DNA from 3 places in the Nonomuraea sp. JJY05 genome. Region 1 is predicted to be linked to each of the others. Evidence: riboswitches for the same ligand, from Rfam matches in the RefSeq annotation. Region 1 holds a riboswitch; each other region holds the start of a gene.
What was found. Region 1 has a riboswitch for cyclic di-AMP ahead of ACFKCF_RS25850 (C40 family peptidase). Riboswitches for the same ligand answer to the same signal wherever they lie in the genome.
Positions count from the first base shown of each region.

Region 2: linked by a shared signal. The riboswitch ahead of ACFKCF_RS40785 (glycoside hydrolase family 25 protein) and the one ahead of ACFKCF_RS25850 (C40 family peptidase) in region 1 are both predicted to bind cyclic di-AMP.
Region 3: linked by a shared signal. The riboswitch ahead of ACFKCF_RS32735 (hypothetical protein) and the one ahead of ACFKCF_RS25850 (C40 family peptidase) in region 1 are both predicted to bind cyclic di-AMP.

Region 1 is NZ_JBIEIS010000016.1:75,141-84,969, reverse strand. It holds gene ACFKCF_RS25880 (class I SAM-dependent methyltransferase) at 1-584, opposite strand, end outside; gene ACFKCF_RS25875 (ROK family protein) at 589-1,449, opposite strand; gene ACFKCF_RS25870 (sugar ABC transporter permease) at 1,446-2,630, opposite strand; gene ACFKCF_RS25865 (ATP-binding cassette domain-containing protein) at 2,627-3,346, opposite strand; gene ACFKCF_RS25860 (sugar ABC transporter substrate-binding protein) at 3,347-4,450, opposite strand; gene ACFKCF_RS25855 (ROK family transcriptional regulator) at 4,552-5,718, shown strand; gene ACFKCF_RS25850 (C40 family peptidase) at 5,832-6,233, opposite strand; cyclic di-AMP (ydaO/yuaA leader) riboswitch at 6,411-6,554, opposite strand; gene ACFKCF_RS25845 (3-isopropylmalate dehydrogenase) at 6,656-7,702, shown strand; gene ACFKCF_RS25840 (branched-chain amino acid aminotransferase) at 7,919-9,016, shown strand; gene ACFKCF_RS25835 (O-methyltransferase) at 9,055-9,699, opposite strand; gene ACFKCF_RS25830 (DsbA family protein) at 9,736-9,829, shown strand, end outside.
Region 2 is NZ_JBIEIS010000033.1:77,564-87,392, forward strand. It holds gene ACFKCF_RS40780 (DUF4142 domain-containing protein) at 1-208, opposite strand, end outside; gene ACFKCF_RS40785 (glycoside hydrolase family 25 protein) at 479-1,243, opposite strand; cyclic di-AMP (ydaO/yuaA leader) riboswitch at 1,256-1,399, opposite strand; gene ACFKCF_RS40790 (rhodanese-like domain-containing protein) at 1,824-3,221, opposite strand; gene ACFKCF_RS40795 (TIGR00266 family protein) at 3,481-4,167, shown strand; gene ACFKCF_RS40800 (hypothetical protein) at 4,264-5,064, opposite strand; gene ACFKCF_RS40805 (LysR family transcriptional regulator) at 5,107-6,045, opposite strand; gene ACFKCF_RS40810 (nuclear transport factor 2 family protein) at 6,168-6,677, shown strand; gene ACFKCF_RS40815 (DNA-binding response regulator) at 7,067-7,672, shown strand; gene ACFKCF_RS40820 (histidine kinase) at 7,663-9,513, shown strand; gene ACFKCF_RS40825 (multicopper oxidase family protein) at 9,609-9,829, shown strand, end outside.
Region 3 is NZ_JBIEIS010000023.1:36,696-46,524, reverse strand. It holds gene ACFKCF_RS32770 (DUF4032 domain-containing protein) at 1-856, opposite strand, end outside; gene ACFKCF_RS32765 (DUF885 domain-containing protein) at 879-2,447, shown strand; gene ACFKCF_RS32760 (class II aldolase/adducin family protein) at 2,442-3,077, opposite strand; gene ACFKCF_RS32755 (TetR/AcrR family transcriptional regulator) at 3,120-3,704, opposite strand; gene ACFKCF_RS32750 (carbohydrate kinase family protein) at 3,751-4,668, shown strand; gene ACFKCF_RS32745 (aminotransferase class III-fold pyridoxal phosphate-dependent enzyme) at 4,665-5,879, shown strand; gene ACFKCF_RS32740 (alpha/beta fold hydrolase) at 5,876-6,721, opposite strand; gene ACFKCF_RS32735 (hypothetical protein) at 6,760-7,449, opposite strand; cyclic di-AMP (ydaO/yuaA leader) riboswitch at 7,637-7,771, opposite strand; gene ACFKCF_RS32730 (DUF5302 domain-containing protein) at 7,942-8,142, opposite strand; gene ACFKCF_RS32725 (MDR family MFS transporter) at 8,191-9,639, opposite strand; gene ACFKCF_RS32720 (PadR family transcriptional regulator) at 9,696-9,829, shown strand, end outside.

The DNA.
Region 1 (9,829 bases):
GTCCTGAGCCCGAGCGGGCTCACCGCGTCGAAGACGAACCGGCCGGCCGGGAAGCGGTCGACGATCGCCCTGATGAGGGCCCGGCCCTGGCCGGGGTCGAGATAGTAGAGCAGGCCCTCGGCCACGACCAGCACAGGGGCGTGGTCCGGCACCTGCTCCAGCCACCCCGGCTCGGTGACCGACGAGCCGATCAGGCGGTGGCCGGGCCGCTCGGGGAACAGGCGCCGGCGCAGCTCGATCACGTCGGGATAGTCCACGTCGTACCAGCGGACCGTGGGCGGCGGGTCCAGCCGGTGGACGCGGGTGTCGAGGCCGCAGCCCAGGTGGAGCACCGTGGTCTCGGGATGGGCGGCCAGGAACTCGGCCGCCCACCGGTCGATGAACCGTGCCCTGAGCGCGACCGAGACGGCCAGGCCGGCGTTCATCCCGGTCTTGCTGAAGTCGTGGTCGATGCGCTCGACCGTCTCGGCGGCCAGGTCGTCGCCGAGGATCGGACGCGGGGACCGCGCGTCCAGCGCCCGCCCGTACAGGGTGGCGAGCAGCGTGGCCCTCTCCCCGGTGAGATGCACCTTCTCCGGTGCCATACCCCTACGCTACCGCCGCGCGGGCCAGCGCAAGCGCGCCCAGCAGCGGTGCCTCGTCCGCGAACCGCGCCGGGCGCACCTCCGGCGGGAACGGCACCGCCCGGCCGATCTCGGCCGCCAGCCTCGGCAGGATCAGCTCCGACGCGCCCATCATGCCGCCACCGACCACCAGGCGCTCGGGATCGAGGACCACGCACAGGTTCGCCACGTTCATGGCCAGCGTCCGCAGCGCCTCGTCCACCAGCTCCCGCGCGCGATCCCCGAGGAGCCCGCCCAGGAGCTCCGCCGTCGTGACGGGGCGGCCCAGCAGGGCGGCGCCGCGGGCGGCCAGCGCGCCGCCCGAGACGCGCTCCTCCAGGGGCACCCGGCCGTCGGCGAAGGCGGGCTCGCCCGGCGTCACCTGCAGGTAGCCGATCTCCCCTGCCGCGCCGTGGGCGCCCGGCACCACCCGGCCGTCCACCACCAGGGCCGCCGCCAGGCCGGTGCCCAGGTTCAGGTAGACGCCCGTGGAGACCCCGCGCAGGGCGCCCCAGCGCAGCTCCGCGGCGGCCGCCGCGTTCACGTCGTTGTCGATGGCCACCGGAGTGGCGCCGTACGCCTCCTGGAGCAGCCTCGGTAGCTCGAGGCCCTCCCAGCCGGGGACGTTCGGGGCGAGCCGTACCGCGCCATCGCGGATCACCCCGCACGTGGAGAAGCCCACCGCGGCGGGCGCGCCGTCCAGGGCCCGGGCCGCCGCGAGCGCCCGCGCGAGCGTGTCAGGCCCGGTGTCCAGGCGGACGTGGGCGGACAGGGCGGGGCCGTCGGCGGCGGACACCCCGATGGCCACCTTCGTCCCGCCGACGTCGATGCCCAGGACCCGGGTCACCGGGCGGCGCCCCTGCGGGCGAGCGAGTCGATGGCCACGGCCAGCGCCAGCACCGCGGCGGTCACCATGAACCGCACCGAGGAGTCCACGCTGAGCAGGTACATGCCGTTGGAGATGGCCTGGATGACCAGGACGCCGAGCAGCGCGTCGTAGGCCCGGCCGCGCCCGCCGAACAGCGAGGTGCCCCCGATGACCGCCGTGGCGATCGCCATGAGGAGGATGTCGCTGCCGCCCGAGCCCTGGTTGACGGCCGACAGGCGGCTGGCGGCGAGGATGCCCCCGGCCGCCGCCAGCGTGGAGGCCAGCATGAACGCGAGGATCCTGATCCTGGTGACGTTGATGCCGGCGCGCCTGGCGGCCTCGGCGTTGCCGCCGACGGCGTACAGGTGCCGCCCGAACGTGGTGTGCCTCAGCATGAGGTCGAGCAGCACCACCAGCGCCCCGAAGATGATCAGCAGGAGCGGCACGCCGCGGTCCGCCGACATGACCAGCGCCGCCGCGGCGAGCAGCACCGCCAGCCCGCCCGCCTTGGCCAGTGACCACCACAGCGGCGTCACCGGCAGCCCGGCCGCCAGCCGCAGCCTCCTGACCACGAGCGACGCGCCCGCCGACACGGCCACCAGGCCCGCCGCGACGGTCCACGCGAGCCAGCCCGGCAGCCAGGTGTCGCTCAGCTTCGAGATGAACCCGGTGAACGGCAAGTTGATCGTCCCGCCTTGCCGCAGCAGGTAGAGCAGCAGGCCGAGCCAGCCCATCAGCCCGGCCAGCGTCACGACGAACGACGGCATCCGCAGCTTGGTCAGCATCACGCCGTGCAGGAACCCGATCGCCGCGCCGACCGCGAGTGCCAGGAGGATGGCGAGCAGCGGGTTCCAGCCCTGCTTGACGTGGACGATCGTCATGATCGTGGCGCACAGGCCGCTGACCGAGCCCGCCGACAGGTCGATCTCGCCGAGCAGCAGCACCATGATGATGCCGAGAGCGATCGTGCCGGTGGCGGCCATCTGGAGCACGAGGTTGGTGAGGTTCTCGGGGGACAGGAAGCGGTCGTTGAGCGTGCTGAACACGATCGCGATCGCGATCAGCCCGCCGACCACCGGCCACGCGCCGACGTCCCCCTGGCGCAGCCGCTCGACGGCGACCTTCGGCGTGTACGGCCTGCGTACCAGCGTGTCGGTCATGACCCCGCTCCCGTGATCGCGGCCACGATCTCCTCCTGGGAGGCGGCGGCCGTGGTGAACTCGCCGGCGTTGCGGCCCAGCCGCAGCACCACCACGCGGTCGCTCACCGCGCGCACGTCGGCGAGGTTGTGCGAGATGACCAGCACCGCGAGCCCGCGCTCGCGCAGCCGCCCGATCAGCGCCAGCACCTGCGCCGTCTGCTCGACCCCCAGGGCCGCCGTGGGCTCGTCGAGGATGACCAGCCGCGGCTCGCCGATGAGCGCCCTGGCGATCGCCACCGACTGCCGCTGGCCGCCCGACAGCATGGCGACCGGCACCCTGATGTCCCTGATGCGCACGTCGAGCTGGCCGAGGAGGTCGCGCGTCGCGCGTTCCATGGCGATGTGGCGCAGCAGCGAGCCGCGGCGGCGCTCGGCGCCCAGGAAGAGGTTGGCCACGACGTCGAGGTTCTCGCAGAGCGCGAGGTCCTGGTAGACGGTCGAGACGCCGAGGGCCTGCGCGTCGTGCGGGTTGGCGATCCTGACCGGCGAGCCGTCCACGGTGATCGTGCCGGCGTCCGGCGTCACGACCCCCGAGATGGCCTTGACCAGCGTGGACTTGCCCGCGCCGTTGTCGCCCATGAGGGCCACGACCTCGCCGGGGCGCAGGTCCAGGCGGGCCCCGTCGAGCGCCTGGACCGCCCCGTACCGTTTGGAGATGCCTGTCGCCGAGAGCATCTACTTGATGCCCTGCTTCTCGCAGGCGGCCTTGACCTCGCCCGTGCAGAGCTGGGCGGCGGTGTAGAAGCCGTCCTTCACGATCGTGTCCTTGACCTTGTCGGCCGTGACGGGGATGGGGTCGAGGAGGAACGCGGGGATGTCGGCCGCGCCGTTGTTGACCTTGGCGGGGGCGGCGGGCTGCTCGCCCTTGGCGAGGGCGACGGCGAGCTCGGCGGACTTCTCCGCCTCCGCCCTGATGTCTAGATATATGGTCATGTACTGCTCGCCGGTGAGGATGCGCTGGACGGCGGCCAGCTCGGCGTCCTGGCCGGTGATCGGCGGGAGCTGCTGGTAGCCCGCGCGCTTCATGGCCGCGATCGCGCCGCCCGCCATGCCGTCGTTCGCGGACAGCACGCCGGTGATGGTGTCCTTGCCCAGGGCGGTGATGGCCTGCTCCATCTCCTGCTGCGCCTTGTCGGGGCTCCAGTCCGGCGTGTCGAACTCCCTGCCGACCTTCACCTTCCCGTCCAGCACGCTCTTGGCGCCCTTCTTGTAGTCGGCCGAGCTGGGGTCGGTGGGGGAGCCGTGGATCATCACGATCTGGCCCTTCGCCGCCGTGCCCCTCGCGGTCATGGCGTCGAGCAGGGCCTGACCCTGCATCTCGCCCACCCGCACGTTGTTGAACGAGACGTAGTACGCGTAGTCGATGCCCGAGATCAGCCGGTCGTAGGCGATGACCGGGACCTTCTTCTGCTTGGCCTGGTTCACCAGGGGGGCCACGGCGTTGGCGTCCACGGCGTCGAGCACGAGCACGTCGGCCTGCTGGGTGAGCGCGGCCTCGACCTGTTGCTGCTGCTTGGGGGCGTCCTGCTCGGCGTTGCTGTAGAGGATCTTGCAGTCGGGGCAGAGCGACTTGACCTTCGCCTCGAACAGCGGGCGGTCGAACGCCTCGTACCGGGTGGTCTTGGACTCGGGCAGGAACAGCGCGATCGTCTTACCGCCCTGGCCCTGCGTGGTCGTGGTGGTGGCGCCGGTGCCGTCTCCGTTGCCGTTTCCGGCGTTTCCGCAGGCGGCGGCCAGGAGGACCGCCGCGACAGGGATTGATCGCCATGCTCGGTGCATCGCACTTCGTCCTTCCGGATGTGCCGCCCCTGTGTTTGGTAAGAAAGGTAATTTACTATCAGGCGAGTTGGCTAGGCTCTGTTGCCTCAAAGGAGGGTGAGATGCGGGGGGACCTGGGTAATCCGCGGCTGCTGCGCGTGCTGAACGAGCGCCGCCTGCTCGACAATCTTCAGGAGCACGGTCCCACCTCGCGCGCCGACCTCGCCAAGATCACCGGCCTGTCCAAGCCCACGGTGTCCGCGGCGCTGGCCGGGCTGGAGGAGGACGGGCTCGTCCACGTCGTCGGCGAGGTGTCCGGCCGCCCGGGGCCGGTCACGTCCCTGTACGACCTCAACGCCGCCGCCACCCACGTCGCCGGCGTCGACATCGGGCGCGACTGGATCAGGGTCGGCATCGCCGACCTGCGCGGCGCCTTCGCCGGCCGCAGAGACGGGCGCAACACCGCCCAGACCTCCGCCGAGCTGGCCGTCCTGGTCGGGCAGCTGTGCCGGGCCGCCGCCCGCGAGGCCGACGTCGACTGGCCCGCCCTCGCCTGCGCCGTCGTCGGATCGCCCGGCGTGTACGACCCGGCGCTCGGACGCCTGGAGTTCGCCCCCAACCTGCCCGGCTCCGACCTGGCCGAGCGCCTGCGCGCCGCGCTGGAGGTCGACCTCGTCATCGAGAACGACATCAACCTGGCCGCCGTCGGGGAGCACGTGCATGGGGCGGGACGGGGCAAGTCCAACTTCGCGCTGGTGTCCATCGGGACCGGCGTCGGGATGGGCATCGTGATCAACGGCGAGCTGTACGTGGGCGCCCGGGGAGCGGCGGGGGAGGTCTCGTACGTGCCCACGGCCGAAGACCCCCCGCCGCCGGCCGGCGACGCCCTGGCCCACGGAGCCACGGAGGCGGTGACCGCCGCCCCCGGGGTGGTCCGCGCGGCCCGCGCCGCCGGACTGAGCCTGGAGACGGCCAAGAAGATCTTCGCCGCGGCGGCCTCCGGCGACGGCGTCGCGCGCTCGGTGGTGGAGGCCGAGGGGCGCCGCATCGGCGGCCTGCTGGTGGCGGTGGCGGCCGTGCTCGATCCGGAGGTGATCGTGCTCAGCGGTGGCGTGGGCCGCAACCTGGACCTGCTGGGCGAGGCCATCGAGGGTCGCATCGCCGAGCTCGGCCCGCTGCGGCCGTCTGTGGTGGCCAGCACGCTGGGGGACAGCGGTGTCCTGCTGGGCGCGGTGGCCCGCGCCAGGACCCGCGCGTGGGACCTCATCTTCGACGCCCGCCTCCCCTGACCGCACGCGGGGAGGCGGGCGCGGAAGCCTCGTACAGGTGACCGCACGCGGGTCGGCGCCCGCGCAAGCCTCCTACAGGTGACCGCACGCGGGGAGGCGGGCGCGCAAGCCTCCTACAGGGTGGCCGTGAGAGTGGTGGGCGTTTCGTCGCGCTCCTTCTTGAGCTTGAACCAGAGCCGCACGCCCTTGGGGTCGGGGCGGACGCCACCCACGAAGGAGTCTCTGCGCCAGGAGGTCAGGCGCTCTTCCTTGACCACGTCGCCCGTGTGCGGGGAGTGGACCATGTAGCCGGGCCGGGAGATCATCCCGACATGCCCGAGGCCGTGGAAGAAGACCAGATCACCGGGTTTGAGGTCCTCCCAGGCGATCTTTCTGCCGAACGCGCCGTACTGTTCGGCCGCGGTGCGGGGGAGTTCGATTCCGGCGTGCTCGTACGCCCTGAGCATGAGTCCGGAGCAGTCGTATCCGCTCGGGCTGGCGCCGCCCCACACGTACGGTGTGCCGCGTTTGCTCATGGCGAACTTGAGGGCGATCTTCCAGGCGGGCTTCGGAACCTGTTTCTCCTGGATTTCCTTGATCTGGGTGCCGGTCAGAGTGGTGGGGTCCTCGACCTTGGTCGAGGCGTGGGCTGGGGAGGCCAGGATGAGCCCGGCGGCGCCCGCCGCCAGGACAATGGCGATTCGAGACAGGGGTCTGTCCTTCCATACGGCCGGCCGGGTTAGCTGACGGGCTCGGGCCTGGAAGTAGCCCTACGGCATGGGGATGCCGACTCGCCCCAGGGGGAAGTGGGTCCCCGACTCCACGCAACGGCTGCGCGGATTAGGCTGGTCGGTGACTTTAACGAAACGGTCAAAGAACCGCAATACCGGACAAACGGGGCGTCCGAAAAATGAGATGAAGTGTTCGTCAGTCGAGACGACGCGGTAAGGTACGGCCCATGGAGTCGCGTAACATCCGTCTGGCCGTCATCCCCGGCGATGGGATCGGCACCGAGGTCGTGGCCGAGGGGCTCAAGGTCCTGGAGGCAGTCGGCACGAAGATCGAGCCCACTCACTACGACCTGGGAGCCGCACGCTATCACCGTACCGGTGAGACGCTGCCCGACGCCGTGCTCGAAGAGCTGCGCGGCTACGACGCGATCCTGCTCGGCGCCGTGGGCGACCCCAGCGTGCCGCCGGGCATCCTCGAGCGCGATCTGCTGCTCCGGCTCCGCTTCGAGTTCGACCACTACGTCAACCTGCGCCCGGTCAAGCTGTTCCCCGGCGTGGCGACCCCGCTGGCCGACACGCCCGCCGAGAACATCGACATGATCGTCGTCCGCGAGGGCACCGAGGGTCTCTACGCGGGCACCGGTGGCGCCATGCGGCGCGGCACCCCGCACGAGATCGCCACCCAGGAGTCGCTCAACACCGCCTACGGTGTCGAGCGCGTGGTGCGCTACGCGTTCGAGAAGGCCGTCACGCGGCCGCGCAAGAAGCTGACGCTCGTCCACAAGACCAACGTCCTCACCTTCGCCGGTGACCTGTGGCAGCGCACGGTCAACCGCCTGGCGCAGGAATACCCCGAGGTCACGACCGACTACTGCCACATCGACGCGGCCTCGATGTTCTTCGTGACCCAGCCGGAGCGGTTCGACGTGGTCGTCACCGACAACCTGTTCGGCGACATCATCACCGACCTCGGCGCCGCCATCGCCGGCGGCATCGGCCTGGCCGCCAGCGGCAACATCAACCCCGAGCGGTCCGCGCCGAGCATGTTCGAGCCGGTGCACGGCAGCGCCCCCGACATCGCCGGCCAGGGCAAGGCCGACCCCACCGCGACCATCCTGTCCGTCGCCATGCTCCTCGACCACCTCGGCCTGCACGCCGAGGCGGCCAAGGTCGAGCAGGCGGTCGCCGACGACATCCTCGAGCGGCTGGCCGGCTGGGCGGGTCGCACCACTCACGAGATCGGTGACGACATCACCGCGCGAGTATCCGGCTAGGACCGCCTAGCCTCCAACGCGCCTGGTGGTCCGAAGAGGGCCGCCAGGCGCTTTTTTGCGTCCAAAAGGGCTGATCGCCCCATTGGCCGCTTGCCATCCCATATAGCGAGACAATAGGAAGTACGGGGCTGTCTTCCGGGCAGCACCCGCCCACCAGCACCGATCCGCAGATTTCTGTAGATTTGGGCAGAATTCGCAGAGAGAAGGACCTCCGTCATGACCATCGCTCAGAAGCTCAGCTTCGACGTGCAGCTATCCGACCACGCTCGCACCGCGGCCGAGCGGGAGCAGGTACTGGCGAACCCCGGCTTCGGGCAGACCTTCACGGATCACATGATCTCGATCGACTACACCGAGGGGCAGGGCTGGCACGACGCCAAGCTCCTGCCGTACGGCCCCCTCTCGCTCGACCCGGCCACCTCGGTCTTCCACTACGCGCAGGAGCTGTTCGAGGGGCTCAAGGCCTACCGCCAGATCAACGGCTCGATCGTCGCGTTCCGCCCGTACGCGAACGCCGGCCGCTTCAACCGCTCCGCGCTCCGGATGGCCATGCCTGAGCTGCCGGAGGAGGCGTTCGTGGAGTCGCTGGAGCTCCTCGTCGAGACCGACAAGGAGTGGGTGCCCACGACCGAGGGCCACAGCCTCTACCTGCGCCCCTTCATGATCGCCACGCAGGCGGGGCTCGGGGTCAACTACCCGTCGAAGTCGTACAAGTACATGGTCATCGCCTCCCCGGCGGCCTCGTACTTCACGGGCGGGCTCAAGCCCGTCTCCGTCTGGCTGTCCACCGAGTACACGCGCGCCGCCCCCGGCGGCACGGGCTTCGCGAAGTGCGGCGGGAACTACGCGGCGGCGTTCGTCGCGCAGCGGCAGGCCGTGGAGAACGGCTGCGACCAGGTGGTGTGGCTGGACTCCCACGAGCACAAGTACGTCGAGGAGATGGGCGGGATGAACCTGTTCTTCGTCTTCGGCGACAAGCTCGTCACCCCCGCGCTGACCGGCACCCTGCTGCCCGGCATCACCAGGGACTCCATCCTGGAGCTGGCCGGCGACCTCGGCCTGGAGACCGAGGAGCGCCTCATCTCGATCGACGAGTGGCAGGCCGGGTGCGAGTCCGGGGAGCTCACCGAGGTGTTCGCGTGCGGGACGGCGGCCGTGGTCACGCCGGTGGGCACGGTGAAGGGCGCCGACCGCTCCTGGAGCGTCGCCGACGGCAACCCCGGCCCGGTGACGATGCGGGTGCGTGAGGAGCTGGTGGGCATCCAGTACGGCGCCCGCCCCGACACCCACAACTGGATCCACAAGATCGCCTAGTTGGGACGGCCGGGTCCGCGAGGGCCCGGCCGCCGCGCCTAGTTCTTCCTGATCAGGGTCATCCCGTCCGCGACCGGCAGCATGAGGACGGTCACCCGCGGATCCTCCATCACCAGGTCGTTGAACTGGCGGATCTCCACGGTGGTCTGCTCCTCGTGCGCCGGGTCCGCCACGTGGCCCCTGCGCAGGGTGTTGTCCGCCACGATCAACCCGCCGGGCCGCAGGCGCTCCATGAGCAGCTCGTAGTAGCCCGGGTAGTTGCCCTTGTCGGCGTCGAGGAAGGCCAGGTCGACGGTCTGGTCGAAAGCGGCGAGCGTCTCCAGCGCGGGCCCGAGCGTGAGCGTCACGCGGTCCTCCACCCCGGCCTCGTGCCAGTAGCGGCGGGCGATGGAGGTCCACTCGTCGCTCACGTCGAAGCAGTGCAGCCGCCCGCCGGACAGGCCCCTGGCGATGCACACGGACGAGTAGCCGGTGAACGTGCCCACCTCGACGACGACCTGGGGCGCCACGAGTTGGGTGATCATGGTCAGGAAGGTGCCCTGGTCAGGGGAGATCTGCATGCCGGCGGCGTCCCCGGTGACGCGGAGCGTCTCCTTCGCCAGCTCGTCCAGCAGGGGATCGGGCGGCGTGGTGTGGGCCAAGACGTACTGTGCTACGGCGGGATCGAGGAGGTATGCCTTCATATGTCCATTCTCCCGGCATCGGGTAGGGTCTGCGCGATGAGTGGGCGGATGATGAAGCGGTTGCTGGTGGTGGCGCTCGCGTGTGTGGCCATCGCCGTACTCGGGGTGCTGTCGTTCTCGGAGTCGGGCC
Region 2 (9,829 bases), on a different contig from region 1:
TGCCGGTCTCCGGCTCGTCCTCCACTGCCTGGACGGTGGGCGCGTCGGTGGGCGCGTCGGCCGGTTCGGTGTCGAGGGCGGTCGGCCCGGTGTTGAGGGCGGCGGTGTCGGAGACGGGCGCCGGCGTGTAGCCGGCGCAGGCGGTCAGAGTGCAGAGGGCGGCAATGCCGCAACTGATGAGAGCGCGACGGCTGTCGAGGAGTCGCATACGCCGTCATCCCCTTCCGGTCCTTGCCTGCGGCCTTCGTGAGTGGCGCCGGTCACTGAGGGATACGCGGGAAGGGTGGGGGAGCGTTCATGGCAGTGTGCAAGATTTGCATTAGGCAAGACTGCCGGTCTGCTGCTCACGCCGGCGGGCCGGCCGCCAAGCCGCTGCCCGAGGCGGCCGGCGGCGGGTTCGCCGGCGTCATCGAGGCGGCTGCCGCGTGCTCCTCCGGACCAGGAGGAGCACGTCAGGAACGGATCGCTGTGACCCCGCTCAGGCAGTGCGGCGGCCCAGGTCGCGCAACTGGTCGGCGGTCAGCGCGGAGACGTTCTGGTCGACGGGGGACTCGGAGTACTGGTGGATGGTCCAGGACTTCCAGTCGGCGGGCGGGGTGATCGCCCCCTTGGCCTTGCTGTAGTGGGCGACCCACAACGGGTACTGGGCCAGGCCCTTGCCGTACTTGTTGGCGAAGTTCCAGCCGCTGTAGAACATCGGGGTGATTCCCGTCTTGGCCTTCACGTACGACAGCCACGTCTTGGCCCAGGCGTTGACCTCGGCGACGGATTTGCCGTCCGCGGTCTCGAGGTCGAGGACCAGCAGGTCGCCGGTCTCGGCGGGCTGCGAGTTCACCACGGACAGGAAGTGCTCGGCCTCCGCGATGGGATTGTTGCGGGGGTGGCCGTAGTGGTACGCCCCGCGTACGATCCCCTTCTTGCCCAGCTCGCGCCAGTGCCTGGCGAACGAGGCATCGCGGAAGGTCGTGCCCTCGGTGGCCTTGATGATGCCGAACTTGGCCGGGCTGGCATTCCAGTCGTACAGGGGCTCGTAATTGGAGATGTCCAGGCCGTAGATGAGGGATCCGGTTCCATGGCGAGGCGCTTCCACCGGCCCCTGCTCGGGCGATGCGAGAGCCAGACTGGCGATGGCGGTGGTTCCGGCGAGGATCGCGCCGGCGACGCCGAAGCTGAAGTACCTGGTGAGGAGATCGCGGTGATTCTTGAGGGTGCAGGCGATTGTGGCAAGCCGAGGCTTGGGCATGACGGCATTGACTCCTTGCTTCCATACCGCCTACCGGGTTAGCTGACGGGTTCGGGCCTGGAAGTGCCCTACGGGCCCAGCGTGGGCTGGCGTCCGATTCACCCCAAGAAGATGGGTCCCCGGTTCCGCGAGGCGCGGATTCGGCGGCCGAACGCTGTCCCCGAAGAGTTTCTCCGGTCAGCGCACGGTCCGGTCAACGAAGCGGCAACGATGCGACGAAAGGGCCACATCTGTGCCGCGACTAGGCAAAAGATAGACATGTACCCATAGATAGTGCAAGTAGTGCAAATCGGATTTGCGGGTGTCGGCGCCTTGGCGGCGCCGAAATGCCGTGCCTGCACGGGATTCTGGAAGAGGGCAAAAAATCGGGGCCGTCGCTTCCACGCCCAAGGGCCGCGGCACAGACGAGGCAGGCTATTCCTGCGGTGCCATTGTGACTGAACACCGTTTTACGGGAAATCGTGACTCCAGCTGCGCTCTGCAACGCCCCCGGCCGACCAGCACCGCCGTTCCCAGGGTGCGCGCCGACCGGCCCACTCGGCGGGTCGCCGGATCCCGGCGAGGCGCGCGCCGAAGGTGGTCAGGAGGGCTCCTCGTCAGGGGTGGTGATGGGCAGGCCGGCGTCGGCGGCCTGGGAGTAGGCGTCGTCGATGTGGACCACGTGGCGGCCGCTGCGGGCCAGCAGGCTCGCGGCCGCCGCGGCCCGGTAGCCGCTGCCGCAGTGCACCCACACCGTTCCCTCCGGCACCTCGGCCAGGCGCCCCGGCAACTCGGGCAGCGGGATGTGAACGGCTCCGGCCACGTGCCCGGCCCGCCATTCGTTGCCCATCCGCACGTCGAGAACGGGTGGGCCACCGGCCGGTTCGCCCGCGCGAGCGGCGGCCAGGTCGGCGAAGCTCGCGGTGGCCAGTTCGGCGATCAGGTCCTGGTCGTGCCCGGCCCACTGCTCGACGGTGCCGGTCACGGCGGCGGCCGGGCGGTCGATGCCGATGCGGGCCAGCTCGCGCTGGGCGGCGGCGACCTGTTCGGCCGACTCGCCGAGCAGCGTGAGGGGTGTGCCCCAAGGGGCCAGCCAGCCCAGCCAGGTCGCCATCGGCCCGTCCAGGCCGAAGCTGAGCGTGCCGGCCAGGTGCCGGTCCGCGAACGCCTTGCGCGAGCGCAGGTCCACCACCCATTCGCCCGCCCGCAGGCGAGCCAGCAGCTGGGCGCTGTCGGCCGGCCGTACCGGGGTCAGGTCGATCGGCTCCGCGCCGGCGGCGTTGCGCGCGCCCATGTGGGCGTAATAGGCGGGGAAGGCGTCCAGGCCCTCCAGGAGGTGGGCGACGAAGTCGTCGGCCTCCATCCGCAGCACCGGGTTGACGTCCTTCTCCCGGCCGATGGTCGAGGCGGAAGCGCCGGACTGCGTTGCCGCACAGAAGCTGCCGAACCCGTGCGTGGGCCAGAGCCGCGCGCCGTCGGGCAGCAGGCCGGAAAGCCGCCGCGCGGAGGCGTGCTGATGGCGGGCCAGAGCGCGGGCGTGTTCGGCGCCCAGCAGGTCGGTACGCCCCGTCCCGCCGAACAGCAGCGACCCTCCGGTGAACACCCCTTCCGGCCCGCCCGGACCGGCCAGTACGTAGGAGAGGTGGTGGAAGGTGTGTCCCGGCGTGCCCACCGCGTCCAGCCACATCAGCTCGGAGACGGCGATCCGATCCCCGTCGGCGACCGGCACGCGCTCGAAGCCGACCTCCTCGTCCCCGCCCACCAGGTACGCCGCCCCGCTCACCCGGGCCAGCGCCAGACCGCCGGAGACGTAGTCGTTGTGCAGGTGGGTCTCCACCACATGGGTGACGCGCACGCCCAGGCGACCCGCCAGGGTGAGGACGCGGTCGATGTCGCGCTGAGGATCGATCACCACCGCCACGTGCCCGTCGTGGGCCAGGTAACTGCGATCCCCCAGGGAAGAGGTCTCGATCACCTCGACCTGGATCGTCATGTCCATGTCTCCTTTCCTCATCGAACACCCCAGGGGGTATCGACACGGCTGCCCACGCCCGCACGGATCAAGCGGTCACGAAAGCGCGACCTCCGCGCCCAATATACCCCCGATAGGTATATCCGAGCCGGGCCCCCCTTGGGCCGCGCCCAGGCCCCAAGGCCTCAGGGTTCGGCGAGGCCGGAGCGTCTACGCGTTGTCAACGAATCATGTGCGGCCGTCCAGCAGAGTCGCTCCGGACAAGATGATCGGGATGGAGGGGCACATGAAGACCGAGATCCGTCACCCTGGTTCGTTCGCGGTCGCGCGCTGTCACCTGGACGGCGGGGAGACCCTGCGGGTCGAGTCGGGCGCGATGTACGCGACGAGTGCGGGGGTCCAGCTCCGGGCCAAGATGGAGGGCGGCCTGCTGCGCGGGCTGGCGCGTTCGGCGCTGGGCGGGGAGTCGCTGTTCACCACTCGTTACACCGCTCCGGAAGGTGGCGGTTGGGTGGATGTGGCTCATCACCTGCCGGGCGATGTCCAGGCCGTCGAGGTACGAGGCGACAACGCGCTGCTGATGACCAGCGGATCGTGGATCGCGTCCAGTGACGGCGTGGAGATCGTCACCAAGTGGGGTGGCATGTCCAACCTCATCGGCAGCGAGGGCGGCTTCCTCATCAAGGCGCAGGGGGATGGCGTCGTCGTACTCGGCTGCTACGGCGCGATGGACGTGATGGAGCTGGCAGTCGGGCAGCAGGTCGTGGTGGACTCCGGACACCTGGTCGCCTACGACGAGACGGTCAAGAGCAATCTGCGCCGGGCGGTCGAAGGCAAGACGGTCCAGTCGCTCAAGTCGGGCGAAGGTCTGGTCTTCGAGTTCACCGGGCCGGGCAGGATCATGACGCAGACCAGGAACCCTGGGGCCTTGATCCTTCACCTGACGGAAGTGCTGCCCTTCGAGCGCGCCTGACCCGCCGCGGCTCATCGTCGCTGCCGGGAGGGCGCCGGACGGGAACGAGAGCTCGACCCATGCGCAACGCTGGCGCCGAAGCTGACAATGGGTCATCTAAGAAGCGTGTGGCTGGGCAGGCTCCCGCTCCGGGGTCGTTCCGGGACCGCCCCGGCCGGGCAGGCGAGCGGCGAGCAGGGCCAGCGCCCCCGCGACCAGGTGGGGCCAGGCGAACAGGTCGAGAGTGTTGGAGCACTCGTGCGCCGCGGACGACAGGAACCAGGCGACCGGCTGGAACAGCCCGGGTACCAGCAGCACCAGACCGACGAGCGACGCGCTGGCATGCGCGGCCAGCACGGCCCCGATGGCGGCCAGGCAGACCCAGATGTAGAGGGCCTCGGCAGTGTCGAGGTGGATCTGGGTCTGCGCCCACGTACCCCGCAGCTGCGCCCAGCAGCCGACGATGCCGTCGGAGGAGTAGTTCCGGTCCAAGGCGCGGCCGAGCACGAGGAGCACGACGGCGCTCCAGGCGGCCGCCCGCGGAATCGGCAGCCGGTGTCCCGGGCGGGTCCGCAGGAGGGCGATGGCGGCGACCGCGTAGCAGGCCATCACGTACCACTCGCCACTCTTCTGGCCGCAGGGGGTGGTGGAGGGGACGACGAGGGTCAGCGCGTGGAGCGCCAGCGTCGCCGCCGCGAAGATCGCACCGACCTTCGGGAACTGCCGAGGCGCCCAGAGCGCGAGGAACGCCAGCACAAGGGGCAGCAGCGTCGAGGCGTAGCCGGCGCTCCACCAGACGGCGATCTCCAGCGGACCCGGCTCCATCACCTTGTAGGAGAACCAGCCGCAGGATTCGAGCCGCAGGATGGAGGACAACAGCGGCGCGGTGGCGGCCAGGATGGCCAGGGCACGGAGCATCAGCAGCCTCTCGCCGGGCGGATGATCATGATAGGTGTTCGCCTAGCCATCGGGAAGCTGATCGCGGGGAGCGCCGCGCCGCATCGGCTCGCCGACGGTGACCAGGTCGTGAGCGGCCTCGGCGAAGGCGCGGACCCGGGCGGTGGCGCCGTCGGCCCGCCACAGCAGCCCCCATCGCAGGGGCGGGGCGTCAACGATATGGACGTAGGCGACGTCGGGGCGTGCGTAGTAGCGCCTGGCCTGGGCTCCGACGGGGAAGGCGCCGTGGCCGGCGCCGATGAGGGTGAGCATCTCGTTGAACGTCGAGGCCGCGGGGCCCGGCTCGATCGGCCGTCCGGAGGGCGTGGCACGGGGAGTGCGGTCCTCTCGCAGCGAGACGGGCAGGGTGTCCGGAAGCTGGAGGAGCTTGACCCTGGCCAGGTCCTCGAGCGAGACCGACGTACGACCGGCGAACGCGTGCCCGGACGCCACGGCGAGCATGCGTGCCTCGGACACCAGCACCGGGCCGGTGACGATGTCCGGCTCGTCGATGGGGAACGTGCCCAGCGCGAGATCAACCCGCCCGTCGCGCAGCCAGGGCATGAGATCGACCATCTGCGCTTCGCGAAGCTGAACCTCGCAGTCCGGCAGACGCCGGCGGAACAGCTCGGCGGCCCCGGCGAGCAACTGCCCGCCCGCCGCGCCGACGAAGGCCACCCGCAAGGTGCCGGTCAGGCCGCGACCGGTGTCGATCGCGCGCGTGAACGCGGCGGCGATCTGGTCCCAGGCGGGCCGGACCTCCTCATACAGTCGCCGCCCCACCGAGGTCAGCTCGACCCGGCGGCTGGTACGGGTGAACAACGGCACCCCGGTCCGGCGCTCAAGCTTGGCGATCGTCTGGCTGATCCGGGCGGTGGACACGCGCAGCCGCTCGGCGGTACGGCCGAAGTGCAGCTCCTCGGCCAGGGTCAGGAACGCCTCCAGCTCATGCCGTTCGAGCATGTCACCTCCGGATCATTAACTGTCGCTTCACGATCCTTCCATAGAGCCGCGTTGATCAGACCTTCGCCCCGGGACGAGAGTAGAGCCCGCCAGACACTCTCTGACCTGCACAGGAGCACATCATGTACGTCACCGCCGACCACGCCGTCTCCACCCCGGCGGACGACCCGGACGCACTGGCACGGGAACTGCGGGACCGCGCCGAGATCCTGGACGCGCTGTACCGTTTCGGCCTGGGTCAGGACCTCAAGGACAGGTCGCTGTTCGCCTCCGCCTTCGCCGCCGAGGCGGACCTCGACTTCCGCCCCGCCGCCGCCAGGTGGGGCGGCCGGCCACCGGTGATGTCCGGGCGGGACACGATCGTCGACACCGTCCTGACCATGTTCACCGGGCGGGTGGACACCACCCACCAGGTCACCAATCCCCGCATCGCCGTGGACGGGGACACCGCGCGGCTGACGGCGCTGGTGGAGGCCCAGCATCTGCTCACCGCCGACCACGCCGTCTTCGCCCTGCTGAAGAACCCCTATGACGTCGACCTGGTCCGCGACGGCGAGCGCTGGGTCATCCGCCGCGTGCGCATCGACAACGCCTGGTACACCGGCGACCCGACCGCGATCTTCGGCAATTGACGAGCGCCCCCTGCCACCGAGATCGGAGGAAGATTGCGCACTCTCGTCCGAGGACATGGCGCTCATCGGACTGGCCTGGGTCAGCACCGACAAGCGGCCACCCCCACCGGCGTCGGGACCATGCGGCGCCAAGTCAACGCGACCGCCCGTCCTCATCTGGCCTCCGGCCACGGTCCGCACTGCTGCCAGGGTGCTGCCTTGGCCCGTACGGAGCTCCAGGAGAGCATCCGCCGGCTGCCCGGACGGCGGCCGGCGTAAGGGTGACGAGAATCGGACGGTGAGCCCCGGCCCCCATCGCCACGGGTGAAATCTTCATGATCGAAAGTGAAGATCTCCCGAGATGGTAGAAATGGGGCGAAAGTGGGGGTCCTGATGCTTGGGGGCGATGGATGATCCGGGTTCTGCTCGCCGAGGACATGCACATGGTCCGAGGGGCACTGGTCGCACTGCTGGACCTCGAACCCGACATCACGGTGGTCGCGGAGGCGGCGACAGGGGACGAGATCGTGCCCAGGGCGCTGGAGCACGCGCCGGACGTGGCGGTGATCGACGTCGAGCTGCCCGGCGTCGACGGGCTCACCGCCACGGCCGAGCTGCGCAGGCGGGTGCCGCGATGCCGGGTGCTGGTCGTGACGAGTTACGGCCGCCCGGGAAACGTCCGCAGGGCCTTCGCCGCCCAGGCGTCCGGGTTCGTGGTCAAGGACGCCCCGCCGGACCGGCTGGCCGACGCCATCAGGAGGGTCGCGGCGGGGGAGCGGGTGATCGATCCCCAGCTCGCCGTGGCCGCGCTGGAGGTGATGGAGAGCCCGCTCACCGAACGCGAGCTCGACGTGCTGCGCCGCTTCGCCGAAGGGACCGAGCTGGCGGAGATCGCCCAGCAGCTGCATCTGTCCCTGGGGACCGTACGCAACTACCTGACCACGATCGTCACCAAGCTGAACGCCCGCAACCGGCTGCACGCCGTACGGATCGCCACGGACGCCGGGTGGCTCTGAACCCTGCCGGCGTGCTCGTCTGGTTCGTGTGCGTCTCCTGGGCGATCCGGGTGACGTCGCACCTCGACCGGGGCACGGACGCCACTCTGGTCATCGCCTGCGTCACGCTGGTCGCCCTCCTCCAGCTCCCGATCTCCCTGCCGGGCAGACGGCGGCTTCCCCGATGGGCGCTCCTGGCCACTCAAGCGGTGTGCAACTACCTGCCGTTGCTGATCACGCCGCAAGCCTGGTGGACAGGCGCCTCCGCCTTCGTCGCGGGCTCGGTGCTCCTGGTCGTCAGGGGCCCTCTCGCCTGGCCCCTCTTCACGCTGATCGCGGCCCTGGAGGGCGTCGTCGGAGTCCTGCTGGGGCGCGAGCCCGTCGACATCTACCACATGACCGTCGCGCCGATCACCCTGGGCCTGATGCTGTACGGGCTCAGCAACCTCGCGGACCTGCTCGGCAGGGTGCGCCAGGAGCGCGGCGAGCTCGCCGCCCGGGTCGAAGAGGTCGAACGACTCCGGCTGTGGCGCCACACCCGCGACCTGCTGCTGACCGCCCTTTCGGCGATCGAGACGCTGGCCGAACGGGCCCGGCGCCACAACGGACCGGACGACGGGCAGGCTGCCAGGGGACTGGTTGCGCAGGCGCTCGCCATCGCACGACAGACGCTCGACCAGGTGCGCTCCCTGCCCGCCACCCATGCCCCGGCCCCCGCCCCGCTCCCCGCCCACGACTGGCCGATCGTGCGGCTGGCCACGCCGATGCTCGTCGTGGTGCATCTCATCTTCATGGGGCAGGCGGTGCTCAACGCCACCGCCGGCACCGTCGATGGGCTCGGTGGCAACAGGGCCGGCCTCTTCCTGTTGCCCGTGACCTTCGGCCTGCAACTGTGGCATCTGGTTGCGGTACGCTCCGGCGGTCGCACGCGAGGCTGGGCATGGACGCTGGCGCTGCAGGCCGTGGCGACCTACCTGCCCGTGGCGCTCGGCGGCGAGTCCGGCCTCATCGTGTCGGGCTTCCTCGGCGGGCTGGTGCTGCTCTACGTGGCGGCACCGGTCTCCTGGGCACTGTGCGCGGCCATCACCGGGGGCAGCGTCGTGAGCGGTGTGCTGGGCTGGGACCCGGTCACCGCTGTGTACTTCGGTTGCAGCACGCTCTCGATGGCTCTGGCGGTCTACGGGCTGACCCGGCTCACCGCGCTCGTCGCCGAACTCGGGCGGACGCGCGCGCAGCTCGTCGAGATGGCCGCGCTCCAGGAACGGCTCAAGGTCGGCAGGGACGTCCATGACCTGCTCGGGCGCGGCCTGACCGCGATCACGCTGCACGGGGAGCTGGTGCTGCGGCTGCTCGGCACCGACCCGCCCCGGGCGACCGAGCAGCTCGCCCTGCTGGCCGAGGCCGCACGCGCCTCGGGCGCCGAAGTGACCCGGTTGAGCGGTCCGCAGGCACACCTGTCGCTGGCGGGCGAGCTGGCCTCGGCGAGAGAGGCGCTGGAGTCGGCGGGTGCGCGCGTCCGCGTCGCGGCCGATCCCGTCCCCGCCGAGGTGGACGCGCTGCTGGCGGTGGTGCTGCGCGAGGCGATCACCAACGTGCTCAGGCACAGCACGCCCGCCGAATGCCTCATCGAGGTGGCTGCCGAGGGCGGGAGGGTACGGCTGCGCGTCGTCAACGACGGAGTGCCCGACGACCCACAGGCGGCCGGCCCCCGAGGGGACGGCCCGCAGGGAGGCGGCAGCGGCCTGCACAATCTGCGCGTCCGCCTTGACGCCGCTGCCGGGGCGCTCGTCACCACGCGCACGCCGGGCCGATTCGAGCTCCGCGCGGAAGTGCCGGCCGATCATGAAATCCTCATTCCGTAAGGTGAATCCGGCGACTGTCCGTTCAGCCCGCCCGGCGTCCACACTGCTCAGCGACGACAAAGATCGACTGAATCGGACTGATGCACGTGGACGGGATGAAGCGCCGACAATTCCTTACGCTGGCCGCCCTCTGGGGTGTCACCGTGGCCTGCGGCGCGGACTCGCAACCCGGCGCCGTCCGGCCGGCCGGCAAGCCGGCCTTCCGCAACGCCCTGCTCGTCCCACCGCTGCTGAAGCCGAAGGTGGGCAAGGACGGAGTGCGACGGTTCGACCTGACCATGCAGCACGGCCGGACCGCGATCCTGCCCGGCGCGCC
Region 3 (9,829 bases), on a different contig from region 1:
GCCGCTGGTGGTGGCCGGCGTCCACGACCTTGGGCCGTACGATGAGCCGCCCGGTGCCGACCTTGCGCCGCACCATCATCTCGGCCACGTCGAACCCGAGCAGGTTCAGCCGGCGGATCCGCTGCTCGACGCGGTGCCAGTCGACCTCCTCGATGATCTCGCTCTGGGTGATCTCGTCCCACAGGCGGTGGTAGCGGTTGACGATGTCCTCGGCGGTCTCCATGGGATCGACGGACGGATGCAGCAGCCCGCCGGCCTCCAGGTCGAGCATCTCGCCGAAGATGTTCGTGTGCGCGGTGTCGATGTCGGCCAGCCGCTGCCCCTCGCTGATCATCGGGTGCATCTCGCCGGTCTCGGCGTCCACCAGGTACGCGGCGAAGGCCCCCGCGTCCCTGCGGAACAGCGTGTTGGACAGCGAGCAGTCGCCCCAGTAGAACCCGTTCAGGTGCAGCCGCACCAACAGCACGGCCAGCGCGTCCAGCAGGCGGGTGAGCGTGTCGGGCCGCAGCGTGCCCGACATGACGGCGCGGTAGGGCAGCGAGAACTGCAGGTGCCGGGTGATCAGCGCCGCGTCCAGCCCTTCCTCGCGGCCGGTGACGTAGGCGACGGGCTCCACGGAGGGCGCGTCGAGGCGGGCCAGGTCCCACAGCAGCTGGTATTCACGCTTGGCGTACCGTTCGCTGATCTCCTTGATCGCGTACACCTTGCCGGACAGCCGGGCGAACCGCACCACGTGCCGCGATATGCCCCGGGGCAGATCGACGAGATGGTACTGCGGCCAGTCTTGGAGGGGGACCTCCCAGGGGAGGCGGATCAGGTCAGGGTCGCCTAGCGCGCCAGTGATCTGCAGGGGCATTTCCACAGGATATGGTGCATCGGTGGACGAGTTTCTCAAGTGGTACTTTTCCGACCGTCCCGTCGTGGCCAGCTCATTGGGGGCCGACGGTTATGATCACACCCTCGGCGACTTCACCGCCTCCGCCTGGACCGCCCGCGAGCGGGAAGAGGCCCGCTGGCTCGACCGCCTCTCCGGGCTCCAGCCGGCCACCCTCGACGACGCCATCGACAGAGATCTGGTCCTCTCCCAGCTGAGAGGCTCGACCGCGCTCGCCTCCTGGCCCGAGTGGCGGCGCGACCCGGCCGTCTACCTGTCCGCGATCTTCGCCTCCATGTACACGCCGTTCCAGCGGCGCCTCAAGCCGGAGCCCGAGCTGGTGTCCTCGGCCCTCTCCCGGCTGGCCGAGGTGCCCGGCGTGCTGGCCGCCTGCCGCGCCAACCTCGACCCCGAGCTGGCCGCCCCGCTGCTGGTCAAGCGCGGGCTCGGCCAGGCCCGTACCGGCCGGAACTTCCTCACCCGTACGATCCCGTCCCTGGTCGAGGACCCGGACCTGGCCGCCAAGCTGGCCGAGGCCGCCGAGCCGGCCGCGCGGGCGTTCGACGAGCTGGTCGCCTTCCTCGAGGGCTTCGAGTGCGGTGGCACCTGGCGGATGGGCGAGAAGCTCTACTCCACGCTGCTGCGCGAACGCGAGATGCTCGGCTACGGAGCCGCCGAGCTGCACGAGAAGGGCAAGGCCGCCTGGGCCGAGCTGGACGCGCGGATGCGCCAGGTGGCGCTGCGGGTCAACGGCGGCGAGGACTGGCGGGCGGCGATGGAGTCCCTCATGGACGACCATCCGCCGACCCTGGCCGACATGCGGGCCGAGTACGCGGCCGAGACCCAGCGGGCCAGGGAGTTCGTGCGGGAGCGGGACCTCGTCACGTTCGCCGGCGGCGAGGAGTGCGACGTGCTCCCGTCCGCCGAGTACACCCGTCCCGTGCTGTCCGTCGCCCACTACCTGGCGCCGCCCCCGCTGAGCGCCTCGCGCAGGGGCGTCTTCTTCGTTCCCTACACGCCCGACGACTTCACCCCCGAGCAGGTACGCCAGCGCCTGCGGACGAACTCGCGGGCCCAGATGCCCTCGATCGCCGTGCACGAGGCCTACCCGGGGCATCACTGGCACCTGTCGTACATGGCGGGCAATCCCCGTACCGTCAGGAAGGTCTTCCGCACCCCGTACTTCACCGAGGGCTGGGCCCTGTACGTGGAGAAGCTCCTGCACGAGCAGGGCTACTTCGACACCCCCGCCACCGAGCTGGCCCACCTGGACTGCCGGATCTTCCGCGCCGCCAGGATCGTCGTGGACACCGCTTTGCACTGCGAGGACATGTCGATCGAGGAGGCGGAGACGTTCATGGCGACCAAGGCGTCGCTGTCGCCGGGCACCGCTCAGGGCGAGGTGAACCGCTACTGCGCGTGGCCCACGCAGGCGCCCTCCTACCTCACGGGCGCGATCGAGATCGACCGCATCCGGGAGTCGTTCCAGGGGTCGCTGAAGGAGTTCCACGACCGGATCGCCGGGTCGGGCGGGCTGCCGCTGGGCCTGGCGGAGCAGGCCGCGCTCTCATAGGCGGCGAGGGAACGCCGGGGGGTTCAGCGCGCGCTCGATCACCGCGTTGAGCTGCTCGTTCGTGAGGATGGCCGGCTTGCCCACGCTGAGCCCCCGGACGTACACCTCGCACAGCCACTCCAGCAGCCGGGTGGCCTCGAACGCCTCCTCCAGCGTCGCCCCGACGGTCACCCCGCCGTGGTTGGCCATCAGGGCGGCCTTCTTGCCCTCCATCGCGGCCCGGACGTTGGCGGCCAGCTCGGGCGTGCCGTACGTGGCGTACTCGGCCACCTTGACCACCCCGCCGAGCAGCAGCGCGTTGTAGTGCACGGGCGGCAGCTCGGTCATCGTGGTGGCCACGATCGTGCCGAACACCGAGTGCGTGTGCACGATGGCCCGGGCGTCCGTGGCCGCGTAGACGGCCAGGTGCATGGGGGTCTCGCTGGACGGCTGCAGGTCGCCCTCGACGAGGTAGCCCTCGACGTCCACGACCGGGCAGATCTCCGGGGTCAGCCGGTCGAGCGCCACGCCCGAGGGGGTGACCGCGACCAGATCCCCCTCGCGCACGCTCAGGTTGCCGGACGTGCCGATGACCAGGCCGAGCTCGACCGCGCGCCGGCCGTACTCGCACAACTGCTCGCGCAGGCTCATGCCCGGCAATTTAGTCGGTCGTCCGAATTCCAGCAATGGGTGTCACAGGCGATCGAGCGCCTGGAGCATGAGGCGCTCGACGTCGACGCGCCTGAGCCGGCCCGGGTAGAGGAGCAGGTGCAGGCTGAGGCCGTCGACCAGGGCGAGCAGGTGCTCGGTCAGGTCGTCCAGGTTGTCGTCGGTGCGCAGCTCGCCGGCCGCGCGCGCCTGCGCCAGCAGGTCGCGTACGGCGGCGCGCAGCTCGTCCGCCTCCGTGCGCTGGACCTCGGCCAGGCGCTCCGAGGCCAGGCTGCGGCTCCAGAAGCTGACCTCCAGGCGCGACTCCTGGGTGCGCTCGGCGTCCAGCGGCAGGTTGTCCAGCAGCAGCTCGCGCAGCGCGGCCAGCCCGCTCGCGCCCTCGACCTTGCGGGTCAGCCGGTCGCGGATGCGCTGGTGCGACTGGCGCAGCGCCGACAGCAGGATCTCGTCCTTGTCGGCGAAGTAGTGGGCGAGCACGCCGTTGGAGTATCCGGCCTCCTTGGCGATGGCCCGCGTGGTGGCGGCGTCGATGCCGTCCCTGACGATCACCCGGCGGGCGGCTGACAGGACCTCGCGCCGGCGCTCGTCGTGATCGACGATCTTGGGCATCGGCTCCTCCATTGACTTTTTATTCGGACGTCTGTCTATTTAGACTATGACCGTCGCCACCGTCGGCGTCCACATCGTCGACATTCTCGCCAGGCCCATCGACCACATCCCCGAGGGCCAGGACACCGTACTGGTGGAGCAGATCCGCCTCACCGCCGCCGGCGCCGCCGCCGGGACCGCCGTCGACCTGGTCAAGCTGGGCAACTCCGTGGTCACCATGGGAGCCGCCGGCGACGACGAGCTGGGCGACTTCCTGGTGGCGGTGCTCACCAAGCGCGGCGTCGACGTCTCGCGCCTCGTGCGCAGGGCGGGCGAGCAGACGGCCGCGTCGATCCTGCCCATCAGGCCCGACGGCGGGCGGCCCAGCTTCCACGTGCCGGGGGCGAACCTCAGCGTGACGTACGCGGACCTCGACCCCGAGGTGCTGCGCGGCGTGCGGGCGATCCACCTGGGCGGGATGGACGTCACCTTCGGCCTCGGGGACCCGGCGTTCTTCGCCCTCCTGGACGAGGTACGCGCGTCCGGCACCATCATCACCATGGACCTCCTTTCGGAGATGCCCGACTTATTGGGAATGGCCCGCGCTTTCCTGCCGCACGTGGACTACGTGCTGCCGAACGAGTCGCAGGCCCTCCTCATGACCGGCGCCTCCGACGTCGGCGAGGCCGCGCGGACCCTGCTGGCCGACGGGCCGCGCGGGGTGCTCGTCACGCTGGGGGCCGCGGGCAGCCTGGTGGTCACTCCGGAGGGTGCGGAGCCGGTGCCCGCGCTCAAGGTGGACGTCGCGGACACGACCGGCTGCGGGGACGCGTACTGCGCGGGGTTCCTGACGGGCCTCCTGCACGGGCAGGACGTGCTGACCGCCGCCCGCTGGGGCACGGCCGCCGCCGCCCGCGTCGCCACGGGGCTCGGCTCGGACGCCGGCCTCATCGATCTCGACTCGACTCTAAGGACTCTCGGATGACCGACGCAGAACTCCGTCAGCGCGCACTGAAGGTCCTCCCCGGCGGCATGTACGGGCACCTCAACGCCGCCCTCTTCGCCCCCGGCTTCCCGCAGTTCTTCGAACGCGGCGAGGGCTGCCGCCAGTGGGACGTCGACGGGCGCGAGTACATCGACTTCATGTGCAGCTGGGGCCCGGTCGTGCTCGGCCACCGCCACCCGCGCGTGGAGGAGGCCGCCGCCCGGCAGGCCGCGCTCGGCGACTGCCTCAACGGCCCCGGCTCGATCATGGTGGAGCTGGCCGAACTGCTGGTGGACACCGTGCCCAGCGCCGACTGGGCGATGTTCTCCAAGAACGGCACCGACGCCACCACGCAGGCGCTCATGGTCGCCCGCGCCGCCACCGGCCGGACCAAGGTCCTGATGGCGCACGGCGCCTACCACGGGGCGGACCCCTGGTGCACGCCCTCCCTGGCGGGCACGACGCCCAACGAGCGGGCCGACCTGGTGGAGTTCACCTACAACTCGCTGGAGTCGCTGGAGGCCGCGGCGGCGACCGTGGAGGGCGACGTGGCGGCGATCATCGTGACGCCGTTCAAGCACGACTCGTTCGAGGACCAGGAGCTGGTGGAGCCCGCCTTCGCGCGCGGCGCCCGCGCCCTGGCCGACCGGCTCGGGGCCGCGCTGGTGATCGACGACGTGCGGGCCGGGTTCCGGGTCGACCTGCGGGGGTCCTGGGAGCCGTACGGGGTGCGGCCCGACCTGACCGCCTGGTCGAAGGCCATGGCGAACGGCTACCCGATCGCCGCCGTCACCGGCACGGACGCGCTGCGCGGACCGGCGCAGACGCTGTACTCGACGGGGTCGTTCTGGTTCTCGGCGGTCGCCATGGCGGCGGCCAAGGCGACCATCGAGACGCTGCGCGACACCGACGGCATCGGCGCCATGGAGCGCGCGGGCACGCAGCTCCGCGAGGGGCTCTACGCGCAGGCCAAGTCCCATGGGTTCGTGGTGAACCAGACGGGGCCCGTGACGATCCCGTGGCTCAGCTTCGACGGGGACGCCGATCTCTCCGTCGCGATGTGGTGGAGCGACGCCTGCCTGCGGCACGGGGTCTACCTGCATCCGTGGCACAACTGGTTCATGTCGGCCGCGCACACGGAGGCCGACGTGGCCAGGGCGCTGGAGGGCACGGACCAGGCGTTCTCGGAGACCCGTGCCCACTTCGGCTAGGCGGAGGTGAGCTTGGCGATCTCGGCCACGACGGACGGCCAGAGCGCGCGCGGCAGGTCGTGGCCCATGCCCGGGTAGGTCACCAGCCGGGCGCCCGGGACGGCCGCGGCCGTGGCGTGGCCGCCCGCGACCGGGACGAGCTGGTCCGCCTCTCCGTGCAGCACCAGCGTGGGCACCCGCACCCCGGCCAACCCGAGCGTGCGGTCGCCCGAGGCCATGATGGCGGCGAGCTGCCGGGCCGTCCCCCCGGGATCGAAGCAGCGGTCGAACGCGAGTCCGGCCAGCAGGGTGATCCGGTCGTGGTCCAGCTCGTATCCGGGCGAGCCGATGACCGACCAGGTCCGCAACGCCTGTGCCAGGACCGCTTCGCGGTCGGCGGGGGGCGTGGCCATGAGGGCGGCGAGCGCGGCCTCGGTGGGCGGGGCCACCGAGGGGCCGGGAGTGGACATGATCGAGGTCAGGGTCAGCACCCGGTCGGGGTGGCGGATGGCCAGGGCCTGGGCGATCATGCCGCCCATCGACGCCCCGACCACGTGGGCGGCCGGCCAGCCCAGCGCGTCCATGAGTCCCGCCGCGTCGTCGGCCAGGTCGTCCAGCAGATACGGCGAGGGCGCCCCCATCGCGGGAACGCCCTGGTCGTGGAAGTGCGTGGACAGTCCGGCGTCGCGGTTGTCGAACCGTATGACGTGGTGTCCCTGGTCCGCCAGCAGCTGGCAGAGCCCTTCATCCCAGTGGATGAGCTGCGCGCCGAGCCCCATGATGAGGAGCAGGGGGCGTCCTTCGTGCGAGCCGAAGCTCTCGTAGGCGATTTCGATGCCGTTCGCGGCTACGCGGGTGGTCACGTGGACCAGAATGACATTCTGGTCCACGTCCGTAAAGTTCAGCCCTTGAGGAGATTGCGGACGCGGTCGCTGGCGAGCGCCACGCCGCCGCCCACCGCGGCCACGGCGCTGGCCACGACGGCGCCGGTGCCGGCGCTCCACTCCCCCGCCTCCGGCGCGGGCGGCACGGCCGCGGCGCCCACCGGGGGCTCGGCCGGGTTGTCGTCGTGCTCGGACCAGGCGCCGGTCGAGAACGGGACCGGGTAGTTCTTCTTGCCGGGACCGTTGCCCCACTTGGTGATGACGTAGTCGACCTTGATGTGCCCCTGGCCGCCGACGCCGTCGACGCCGAGCGTCTCCATGTTGAACGTGCCGCCGGTCAGCTCCGCGAACGTCTTGCCGTCCAGGTCGAGCATGACCCCGTTGTTGGAGGGCACACCCGGGCCGCGGTCGCCGACGAAGAAGGGCAGTTTCTTGCCGTCGTGGATCACGTAGCCCTCGGTCATGAGCGGCCAGCTCGGGCTGGCGGCCAAACCTTTCTGCATGGGCTTGCCGCTGGCGGGCAGACCGGTGTCCCCGGCGCGGCCGGAGGCGTCGTCCCAGAAGTACGAAGCGGTGGTCGAGCCCTTGAGCAGGACCTTCTCGTCCGTGTTGGAGTCGGCGTGGGCCGCGGTGCCGGCGATGGTGAGCGCGCCGACGGTGGAGGCGGTGAGCAGAGCGAGGGTACGCAGGCCAAAACGTGCAGACATGGAAAAGTAAAGTCCTTCGCGAGGGGGCAGGGAGGTTGCGCTCGCTTGAAAAAGGGCGTAGCAGGGCAAAGCACCTGACAGGGGGAAAGCTACGCGGAGCGCGAAACGAGCCTGAGAAAGGGACCGCTCAGAGGGCGGTCGTCATCACGCTGTGTGGATGTTCTACGTGATCATTCAAGATATGCATACGTCCTCTCCATCTCGCCTACCGGGTTAGCTGACGGGTTCGGACGTGGAGATGCCCTACCGACACGCGGTCGGATTCACCCCAGGGAGGTGGGTCCCCGGCTCCCGAGTGATCGGGATTCGGCGCCAGCCGGCTGGTCCCCTCTTGGTAAGGTCCACGCCACCGGCTGGTAAGTGGGCATCACTCTAACCACGTATTCCGGACAAACACAAACAGTTCGTCATGAATTGGTGTAAAGATCTACCTGCCCCCGGGCATAGAGAAAGGGGGCACGGCGTTGCCGCACCCCCTTGAAATTTCCGGCCTCAGCCGCCGCTCTTGCGCCTGAACGATCTTTTACTCGCAGCCGGACCGTGCGTCCCGTGGATCTTCGATGGGTCGCCGCCCTTGCCACCCGCGCCTGAGCCCGCGTGCTGGCCGCGCTTGCGCTCCAGCGCCTCGCGGAACTTGCGCTTCATCTCGTCCTCGGGAGTCTCGCTGACTTCCGACTCCGGTGTATCCGCCATGAGGACCTCCATGGTGTTGGGGACTATCACAGCTTCGCACGACGCCGCTTATGACGCGAAACTGGCCTCAACTCTGCTCTGCGGCGTGGCGGGCACCTCCAGCCGCCTGGCCGGCATGGCCACCAGCGCCACCAGGGCGAGCAGCGCACCGGCCACCCCCAGCGACGGGATGACCGCCGCCGCGGCGGAGGCGTGCGCCGCGGCCAGGCCGTGCGCGGGCGCGTCCGCGGTGACCGTCGAGGTGTAGAGGGTGCCGCCGACGGCCAGCGCCACCGAGCCGCCGATCTGGCGGAAGAAGGTCAGGTTCGCCGAGGCGATGCCGATGTACTGCGGCTCGACGGACTGCTGGGAGGCCACGGTCAGGCCGGACAGCATCGGGCCCATGCCCAGCCCGATCAGCAGCATCCAGCCGGCCAGCAGCAGGCCGTCGGTGTGCGCGGTCAGGTTCAGGCAGAGCAGGGCGCCCGCGACCAGCAGGAACGGGGAGGCGACCAGCCACGGCTTGTAGACCCTCGTCCTGGACATGAGCGCGCCCATGATGACGCTGCCCACGACCATGGCCAGCGTCATCGGGTAGATCCTCAGCCCCGACTCGGTGGCGCTGACGCCGAGGGATTCCTGGAAGTAGCGCGGCAGGAACACCACGCCGGCGTACATGCAGAAGGCCGTGAAGAACGACGTGGCGTTCACGAGCGTGTAGGTGCGGTTGCCGAACAGGTGCATGGGCATGATCGGGCTGCCCGCCCGCCTCTCGACCAGCACGAACACCGCCAGCAACGCGGCCGCGAGCACGATCGGCCCGGCCACGGCGGCGTCGGTCCAGGTGTGGCCGTCCAGGCCCTTCTCCGTCAGGCCCAGCAGCAGCGCGCTGATGGCCACGGTGAAGACCGCGATGCCCGCGTAGTCGGGGCGCCCGCCGCCGCCCACGCCCGGCCGGTTCGGCAGGCGGCGCGCGACGATCGCGATCAGCACGAGCCCGAGCGGCACGTTCACGTAGAAGGCCCACCGCCAGGTCGCGTGGTCGGTGAACAACCCTCCCAGGAACGGCCCGGCCAGGTACGTCAGCCCCATCACGCCGCCGAGCGCGCCCTGCACGCGGGCGCCGTTCGTACCCGGCGGGAACATCTCCATCACCAACGCCATCGACAGCGGCAGCAGCGCGCCCGCGCCGAGGCCCTGCAGCGCGCGGAAGGCGATGAGCTGCGGCATGTCCTGCGCCGCCCCGCACAACGCCGACCCGGCCACGAACACCACCATCCCGATCAGCAGCAGCGGCTTGCGCCCGTGCTGGTCGGACAGGCGGCCGTAGAGCGGCACCGTCACCGTCGAGGTGAGCAGGTACGCCGTCACCACCCAGACGTAGAGCGTGGTGCCGCCCAGCTCGGCGGTGATCCGCGGTAACGCGGTGCCGACGATCGTCTGGTCGAGCATCGCCAGGAACATCCCACCGAGCACCGCGAGCAAGAGGAGCCCTTGAGGCTTTATGTCATCATTCACATGTGAAGAGTGATATGTAAGTTCTGACATGTCAAGTCTTCGATATGCTGGCGCGCATGTCCCTTCGGATCGCGCTTCTCGGGCTGCTCGAGGCCGTGGGCCCGGCGAGCGGGTATGACCTGGCCAAGAAGTTCGAGCACTCGCTCAACCACGTCTGGCAGGCCGGGCACACGCAGATCTATCCCGAGCT